Regions from separate parts of the Cytobacillus spongiae genome, predicted to be linked through region 1. Evidence: riboswitches for the same ligand, from Rfam matches in the RefSeq annotation. Region 1 holds a riboswitch; the other holds the start of a gene.

Region 1 (4,913 bases):
CCGCTCCATTAATACCACCTTGGGCACAAACAGAGTGAGAACGCTTGACTGGTACTAGAGAGAATAATTCTACTGGAGTACCTGATTCTGCAACTTTAATTGTTGCCATTAAGCCAGCTAAACCACCGCCGACTACGATAACTTTCCCTTTACTCATCGTGACTCACTCCCGTAATCCATTATCATAATCCGAACTTAAAAACTAATATTTTATAGAGATACGCTCTGTTACATGTTCCGCTCTAAATATATTCATATTTCTATTATAATTTAGCAGACTATTAGACGAATGCTAAAATAGCGCGAATACCTACGATTGAAAGTGCTACGAAAATTCCCATTGTTACGTAAGAAGAAATAACTTGAGACCTTGGAGTAACTGTAATCCCCCAGCTTACGCAGAATGACCATAAGCCATTTGCAAAGTGGAAAACGGTTGATACTACTCCAATGATGTAGAACCAAAACATAAATGGGGTAGACAGAATATTCTCCATCATTTGATAGTTTACATCTGCTCCAAATGCCGCCGCTATACGTGTTTCCCACACATGCCATGTTACGAAGATTAACGTGACAACACCAGAAAAACGTTGTAGCATGAACATCCAGTTACGGAAGAAACTGAATTTGCTTGTGTTGTTTTTTGCTGTAAAAGCAATATAAAGTCCATAAATAGCATGAAATAATAACGGTAAAAAGATTATTAAAGTTTCCAAAACATACCTAAATGGTAAGCTCTCCATAAAATGAGCAGCTTTGTTGAAAGACTCTTCTCCTCCTGTAGCAAAATGATTCACTACAAGGTGCTGCACAAGGAACAACCCAACCGGTATTACCCCTAGCAACGAATGCAATCTGCGATTAAAAAACTCTCGATTACTTGCCATGAATTTCCCCCCCTAAATAATGAAAGCAACTTTAGCTAATCCTAATAAGATGAAATCCTATAAAAGGATGGATTAACCAATTAAATAAGTTAGAAAATGTTATATCATTTTCTTACAATTATGTGACATGTTCATTTTACTCCCAACACATAAGAGCGTCAAGAAAACGTATACATAAAATCTACTATATAGAAAAAATTTTTAAAATATATTGTCATTTGTTTTTCGGAATATCATCTTTGTACAATGTCCTCTTACTTCCATTCATACAAATATATCAAAATAACATTTTTTACAAAGAGATATTATGTATGTTATTTAACGAAACGAGGATTAATTTTTGCTTAAATTGTATATAATAGAATCATAGAAAGAGGGGAGACAATTGAGTGATATTTCAACAGAGAAACAAACGATAACAGATGAATCCCATCATGTACCTGTTTTCGGATATGAATTACTTCGTGAGGTTCTAATTCCAGAACTATTAGGGAAAGAAACTTCAGAAATTTTATATTGGGCTGGCAAAAGAATAGCTCGAAAATACCCACTTCAATCAATGGAAGAAATCTTCTCCTTCTTCCAATCAGCTGGATGGGGTACGCTTGTTATCAAAAAGGAAGCGAAAAATGAGCTTGATCTTGAATTAACCAGTCGGATTATTACAGAGAGACTTAAAACAAATAACGAATGTAGTTTTCAGCTTGAAGCTGGATTTTTAGCACAACAAATGGAGCAAATGAATGGGGTCATCTCTGAAGCGTATGAACACCCTCGAAAACGCGGTGGCAAAATTATGTTTACGATCAAATGGGATAAAAAGGATGTAACTACAGACAAATAAGCCTCAATCAATCAAAAGCTTTCTTAAAGAACTTTTTCCTTTAGAAAGCTTTTGATTATTTATTTTTGAATTGTTTAGAGCTTTATCGTAGTCCCTGCTAATTCAAACGCCTCATGAAGTGTCTCCACCGCTTGAACCATCTTTGCTTCTTCAACCACTGTTGATACTTTAATTTCAGATGTACTGACCATTTTGACTTGGATTTGATTTTTTGCCAGCACATCAAACATTTCTGCGGCCACACCTGGATTTGAAATCATCCCTGACCCAACAATGGACACCTTCGCCAATCCACTTTCTGCTTCAACCCCTTGATAATTTAACAATTGTTTATTATCTTCTAAAACTTTCATCGTATCGGTTAAATCTCCACTTTTAATTGAAAAAGAAACATTCGTTGTATGCTCTTGAGTCATACTCTGAATGATGATATCCACATTAATATGATTCTTCGCTAATGTTGTAAAAATCGTAGACAGCCCTGTTAAAGAATTTGGGAGCCCAAGTACCGACACTCTCGTAATCTCATTTTCAAATGCTACCCCACGAACGACTAAATTTTGTTCCATTGACACTTCCTCCTCAATCCTAGTTCCTTCTTCTCTCTGTATACTTGATCGTACTTCTAACGGGACTTGATAATTTTTGGCAAATTCTACTGCTCGTGGATGTAATACCCCCGCTCCTAAATTAGCGAGCTCTAGCATTTCATCATATGAAACAGATAATAACTTTCGAGCTTCTTTTACATAACGTGGATCTGTTGTATAGACACCTGTGACATCTGTATAAATATCACATTTGTCTGCTTTTAATGCCGCAGCTAGTGCAACAGCAGTAGTATCTGAACCACCTCTTCCTAATGTAGAAATAGCTCCTTCTTCTGTACTCCCTTGAAAGCCTGCAACTACAACGATTCTTCCTTCATTTAGCTGTTGCTGAATACGATCTGTCTCTATGTTTAAAATACGTGCATTCCCATGAATAGATTCCGTTTGAATTCCTGCTTGCCACCCTGTGAATGAAATGGCCTCATACCCTTTTTCAATCAATGCCATCGATAATAATGAAATCGTTACTTGTTCACCTGTTGTTAGTAGCATATCCATTTCCCGCTTACTCGGTTGTGCTGACATCTCTTTCGCTAACGCTACAAGTTCATCAGTTGTTTTCCCCATAGCTGAAACGACAACCACTACACCATTTCCATTGTTCTTCTCTTCAATCACTCGATCTGCCACATGTAAGATTCTTTCTACACTCCCAACAGATGTACCGCCAAACTTTTGTACAATTAACCCCATTGTTTTCCCCACCTTTTTCAATTGCTTTGAATCTCAAATACATCAATCTCTTGGTTAATTTGACCGCCATATGTATCTCTAATAAGTGACTCAAATCAAAGCTTACCCATTATCAGGTAAGCTATCTTCCTATTTGAGTCATAAAAAAAAGCAATGAGATCCAACTGCTATCTCATTGCTTAACTGTCATTACGTAAAATAGGTACGGATACGTAAAACAGTGAGATAGCTCTCCAAGACGGTCAGTCTTGACAATTCTACATTTATTCAATGCAGAACCAGCAAAAGAAGATAATGAGTCTTCTTTCACTTCGGCAATCTCCCCTTTCAAAGTATGTCTTCGAACCTCATTGTTCTCGATACTTCTACTTTTGAAGCTTGCACCTCTACCTTCACTTTAACACTCTAAAGTGATATTCATTTAAAAGTTGAACCAATTATAGCACAGCACAATAACCATGACAATGCTATTGTTGCAATTTTCTCATAAGCTCTTCAGCTGCTCTCATAGGGATTCCTAACCCTGTAAAATCAGTTAAGCTTGCTTCCTTCATTTTTTTAATTGAACCAAATGATTTTAATAACAGCTTCTTTCGTTTCTCTCCAATTCCTTCGATATCATCTAGAACAGATTGAAAGGCATTTTTTCCTCTAAGTTGACGATGGAATGTGATAGCAAAGCGATGCACTTCATCCTGAATTCGCTGTAATAAATAAAACTCTTGGCTATTCCTTCCGAGTGACACAATTTGTAGTGGATCGCCAAACAATAGTTGTGAAGTGCGATGCTTATCATCTTTGACAAGTCCTGAAATAGGAATATTTAACCCAAGCTCATTCTCAATCACATCTCTAACAGCTTCCACATGTCCCTTTCCACCATCGATAATGATTAAATCTGGAAGTGCTAACTCTTCCTTGAGCACTCTGGTATACCTTCTTCGAACAACCTCTCTCATCGATTCATAATCATCAGGTCCTTGAACAGATTTAATTTTATATTTTCGGTATTCCTTCTTATTTGCCTTACCATCAATAAATACAACCATAGCAGAAACTGGATTAGTTCCTTGGATATTAGAGTTATCAAAAGCTTCAATCCGATGGGGGGTGTATATTCCTAGTTGACTACCAAGCTGCTCCACTGCTTTAATTGTTCGGTCTTCGTCTCGCTCAATAAGTGAAAATTTTTCTTGAAGTGCCACTTTTGCATTTTTGTAAGCCAGCTTTACAAGCTCTTTTTTTTGTCCTCGCTGAGGCTTTAACACCTTCACTTGCAGCAGCTCTTCAGCTAAGTCTGTATCAATAGAATCTGGAGCCAAAATTTCTTTTGGCTTAAAATGATTCGCTTTTGTATAAAACTGTCCTAAAAACGTTAGAATTTCTTCTTCAGGTTCCTGATAGATGGGAAACATAGACACTTCTCGTTCAATTAGCTTACCTTGTCGAACAAAGAATACTTGGACACACATCCACCCTTTATCAACCGAATACCCAAAAACATCTCGATCAATGAAATCAGCCATATTCATTTTTTGCTTTTCCATCGTCGCTTCGATATGAGCAATTTGGTCTCTATATTCCTTCGCTCTTTCAAAGTCTAGCTGTTCTGCAGCTGACATCATTTTTCCCGTCAGATCGTTTTTGATTTCTTTATAGCCACCGTTTAAAAATCTGGTAATCTCGTCTGTAAGTTCTTTATATTGGGCATCAGAAACCTCTTGAATACAAGGAGCGAGACACTGTCCCAGATGATAATATAAACAAACTCGATCGGGCAGAGTTGAGCATTTTCGAAGGGGATATATACGATCAAGCAGTTTCTTCGTTTCATTTGCAGCTTGAACATTTGGGTATGGACCAAAATATTTCCCT
Region 2 (4,913 bases), 1.5 Mb from region 1:
CGACTGTTCCCCGGAAAGCCCTGACGGCCGTAGAAGTGTTTGTTACGACAGGAAAGCGCTAGAAGAAAGAAAAAAGAACAAACCTGGAAATAGCGCCATGGAGATGGCAGCTTCGATGGGTGTAGACATACTTACTGAAGAGCAGTATCGGGCGCTCCAACTACTCGATATATTTGACAAGAAAACATCGAGCTGGATCCAAACTCCTTCGGATATAAGAGAGCTCGGCGGTGCCCTTTTTTGCGATTATCGTTTTGGTCATGTGTTTGTCTATCACAACGGGGCAGATTCCTACTATTCTGCGAGAGGCTTTCGTAGCTCTCTAACCGTTTAAATATAATGAAAAAAGAGATGAACATACTCATCTCTTTTCATTCCTTAAGCTTCAGCAAACTCTGGGGCTGCTTCTTCCCCTTTTTTCTTTGTAAACCGTTCAACAAGGACTGCTACCGCATTATCTCCTGTTGCGTTCAGAAGTGTAGCTGGAATATCAATAATGGTAGAAATAACTGCTAGTAGAGGAAGCACCTCAGGTGACAATCCGTATGCCGCAATAATAAACATTTCCCCAATTAATCCACCGCCTGGAATTCCTCCCATTACGACAGCTGTTACAATTGCCACCATAATCGCGATTAAGTACGTATTAAGCCCTTCAAATGGAATACCTAAAACTCCGAAAGCAAATACAATTTTTAAAATGGCTCCCATTGCCGATCCATCTTTATGTATGGAGGCACCAATTGGAATAACCGTCTCCCTAACAGCGTTGGAAACACCCATTTTCTTCGTTGCATCCAAGTTAGCTGGTATTGTAGCAACCGAGCTTTGTGTCCCGATCGCCGTCGCTGATGGCAATAAGTTATGCTTCCAGAACGTCTTGATTCCTTTTGGTCCACCTGCAATAAAGCTGTATAAAGTAAACAGTACGACAAAATAAACAAGAGAAACAACTAAATAGAGTAAGAATGACCGTAAATAAGAGGACAACAGGCTTGCTCCAAATGTTCCCACTAACGTTGCGAAATAGCCTGCTAATCCGATTGGAGCATAATACATAATATAGGAAACTAGCTTCATGCTAACATCTGCTCCAGCTTGCAGTAATTTTTTCAATGGAGCCGCTTTTTCCTTCAACTGATTGGTAGCAAATCCTAGTGCCACAGAAAACAAAATAAGCGGAAGCATGTTTTCCCTTTTAAATAATTCAGTGAAATTGTTCACTGTAAAGGTCTGAACAATTTGATCTCCTAATTGAATGTCTTCGGTTTCAACAGCCTCAAGTTCAATAGTTATTCCTTCTGTAGGGGAATAAATTTTCACCCCAAAAATCATAATTACAGCTGAAACAACTGTCGTAATAAGAGACACAATTAGCATCGTTCGAATAATTCGTTTAAATTGCCCTTTTGATTCGAGGTTAGCTATTGCTGATGAAATAGAAAAGAATACGAGCGGAACAACTATGGTAAATAACAGGTTTAAAAAGATATCTCCCAGCGGTTTAAATACTTGCGCTCTCTCTCCCATCGTTAGCCCAAGAATCGAACCAATAACAATAGATAATAGCAGTGTAATGGCTAAGCCATAGGTTTTCATTATGTGTCTCATTTCTTCTGTCTCCTTTAAATCTAACAAGATCTAATGTCTTCTTGATGTTCGATGATTATCGGTCACGTCTTACCAAATCAGCATAAGTTTCACGCTCAATGACGACACGTGATTCCCCATTCTTTACAAAAACAACGGCAGGTCTAGGGATACGATTATAATTATTAGCCATTGAATACCCATAGGCACCTGTGCTAAATACAGCGAGAATATCCCCGAAGTTAGTCGGCGGCAGCTTTAAATCCCAGATCAGCATGTCTCCTGATTCACAGCATTTACCTGCAATGCTTACAAGCTCCGTGCACTCTTCATTAGGTCGGTTAGCCAGTATCGCATGGTATTTCGCTTGATATAGAGCTGGGCGAATATTATCAGTCATTCCTCCATCAATCGCTACATACGTACGAATATCAGGTATGATTTTTTTTGAACCGACCTTATACAACGTCGTACCTGCCTCTGCAACAATGCTTCTTCCAGGCTCAATCCACACTTCAGGAAGCGGATATTGATGCTCAGTAAACAAAGACTTCACACTTTCAGCAATGGCTTTTACATATGTAGCAATTGGAAGTGGCTGATCTTCCTCTGTATAGCGAACACCAAAGCCTCCGCCGATATTGAATACAGGTAGAATAACGCCATATTGAGCACGCATGTCTTGCAAGAAGTCAGCTAGCACCAGAATCGCCTTTTCAAACCCATCGAGCTCGAAAATCTGTGAGCCAATATGTGAGTGAATTCCAAGAACCGTATAGAATGGTTTTCTTAGCGCGATTTGGATTGCCTGTGCCGCCTGTCCATTCGTAATACCAAAGCCAAACTTCGAGTCATCCTGACCAGTCATAATATAATCATGGGTATGAGCTTCCACCCCAGGTGTCACTCTTAATAAAATATTGACCCGTTGCTCACGCTGCTTCGCTAGATCATGAAGCAGTTCCAACTCTAGAAAATTATCGACTACAAAGCAGCCAATCTCAGCATCAAGTGCCATGGAAAGCTCATCTTCAGATTTGTTATTCCCATGAAAATGGATTCGTTCTGCTGGGAACCCTGCTTCAAGAGCCGTGTATAACTCTCCTCCTGAAACCACATCCAATGATAAGTTCTCTTGATCAGCTAATCTCACCATTTCTTTACATAAGAATGCCTTGCTAGCATAGGCGACCTGAAAGCTCAAACCACTTTCGATAAAGGCATTTCTGAACGCCCTCGCTTTATCACGAATCATTGTTTCATCATAAACCATAAGTGGCGTTCCGTAAGCTTCCACTAAATCAGTTGTACTTTTCCCGGCTATTTCTAAATGGCCTTTTACATTCGTATCCACTCTGTACATATCTTCATTCTCCTTTTCCACACGTCTCTGAAAAACACAAAAACCCGTATGAAGCGATGCTCATACGGTAGGTCAACAAAAATAAATGGATAATCTATTCATGAAGATTATGTATCAACATCTCTTCAATAGTTCTCCACAATGTTCATTGTGACAGTCTAGCACTTATTCAGTACTAGCCCAACAAGCAATAGAATGGCTATTGGTTGTTTCGGCGATCTGCCTTTCTCTTCTTTTCACAGAATCCATTATTCTCCAAGAAGATACTTCTCATACTCGCGCCTCTATTATCAGAGAGTGTAATATTCGTTTGTTTTGCATTACTATACCATCAATTCAAAATTTTTGTCAAATCAAGATTCAAACGTTACATCCACCTGAAGGATTTCTGAACGGCTCCCAATTCGAAGTGGCGGCCCCCAGAAACCAAAGCCTGATGAAACGAATGCATGCAGTTGTTCTTTCTGCAAATAGCCCCAATCAAGCTCAAAAATTCGCTTCGTAATTAAATGATTAGGAGCCATTTGTCCACGATGGGTGTGTCCTGAAAAAGAAAGATCCACACGCGCTTCATACGCCTGCTGAATTTCTGCCGGCTGATGGTCCATGGATATGATGGGATAGCTCGGATCTAATGAAGAAGTCAATGCATGATAGGACATTCTCCCTCGGTCCGTCTTGTCTTTTCTCCCCACGAGATAAAAACGATCATCGATTAAGACACTTTCATCAAGCAAAATGCGGATACCAATTCGCCTCATTTCTTCTACAAACTCCTCCACCTGACCCCCATAATATTCGTGATTGCCGAGCACCCCAAACACTCCTAAAGGGGCATGAAGCTCCTGTAATATATCGCCCATCTTCTTTTCTTGAAAAGGAGTAAGTTCATCGTCAATAATATCCCCAGCGAGCAAAATCACATCTGGCTTGGTTTCATTTACTTCCTTTACTAGCCTTTTCGCATGAGCAATCCCTGAAAGACGACCAAAATGCATATCAGATGCCATCGTAATCCGAAGTGTTTCCTTTCCATCCATCCGTTTGGGAACATCAATTTGATACTCTCTTACAGTTGGACTATACGCATTATACATTCCATAAGCAAAGAGAAGGAGCAGAACGAAGACAGTCGCACTACCAATCCAAAACGTCGATTCAGATGCAGAGATTCCTGTAGCACGACAACTGAAATAGATCAAATTGGCAACCGGAAAAAGAACAAGCGCATATTGAAAAAAGCCAAGCATAAACGAGCCAACGATTCGAAAAAATGCAAAATGTCGAGTCAAACGATCCAGAAAATAAGAATAACAAAGCAGGAAAAATACAAACCAATAGACTCCTGCTAAATCCACAGCTAGAAAACTAGTTAAATAAGCCTTAATATTTAACCCGATATAAAAAAGAAAGCCATTAAATACGAGCATAACCAATACAATTCTGGCGAAAATCGAAAATTGTTTCATAAGAAGTTTCCTTCCTCCATTATAATAAACCCATTTTACTTTAGAAGAAAACATCTTATCAAATTTGAAGTATTGGGAGGCGGATTGAGAAAAGAAACACCACTTCAATTGTGATTTTTTCGGAAAAGACCGTAACTTTAGTAGTGATTTCAACTGGGGAAAACCTCATTTTGAGCGAAAATCCACATCGACCGAGCGAAAACGTGTCGAACGCGAGCGATTTCTTGTCGAATGCGAGCGATATTCTCAAAAAGTGAGCGATTTCCCCCCCGGTGTGAGCGAACGCTCAAAAAAGGAGCGTTCGCTCACAAGTTGGTCACGTGCAAACTCTGGATTCGAGAACCACCTCTCAGCCTCAAACAACAAATCTACAATAGTATGATTCTTTCGGAAAAAACCGTAACTTTAGTAGTGATTTTAACTGGGGAAAACCTCATTTTGAGCGAAAATCCACATCGACCGAGCGAAAACGTGTCGAACGCGAGCGATAT

Evidence for each region. Region 1 has a riboswitch for lysine ahead of LS684_RS15765 (aspartate kinase). Riboswitches for the same ligand answer to the same signal wherever they lie in the genome.
Region 2: it holds a riboswitch for lysine, as region 1 does, so the genes downstream of both, lysA (diaminopimelate decarboxylase) here and LS684_RS15765 (aspartate kinase) in region 1, are expected to answer to the same signal.

The regions. Positions count from the first base shown of each region.
Region 1 is NZ_CP089997.1:3,112,069-3,116,981, forward strand. It holds gene sdhA (succinate dehydrogenase flavoprotein subunit) at 1-157, opposite strand, end outside; gene LS684_RS15755 (succinate dehydrogenase cytochrome b558 subunit) at 282-890, opposite strand; gene LS684_RS15760 (YslB family protein) at 1,276-1,734, shown strand; gene LS684_RS15765 (aspartate kinase) at 1,809-3,038, opposite strand; lysine riboswitch at 3,257-3,435, opposite strand; gene uvrC (excinuclease ABC subunit UvrC) at 3,506-4,913, opposite strand, start outside.
Region 2 is NZ_CP089997.1:524,550-529,462, reverse strand. It holds gene LS684_RS02795 (DUF4256 domain-containing protein) at 1-334, shown strand, start outside; gene LS684_RS02790 (dicarboxylate/amino acid:cation symporter) at 379-1,599, opposite strand; gene lysA (diaminopimelate decarboxylase) at 1,667-2,953, opposite strand; lysine riboswitch at 3,075-3,248, opposite strand; gene LS684_RS02780 (metallophosphoesterase) at 3,307-4,422, opposite strand.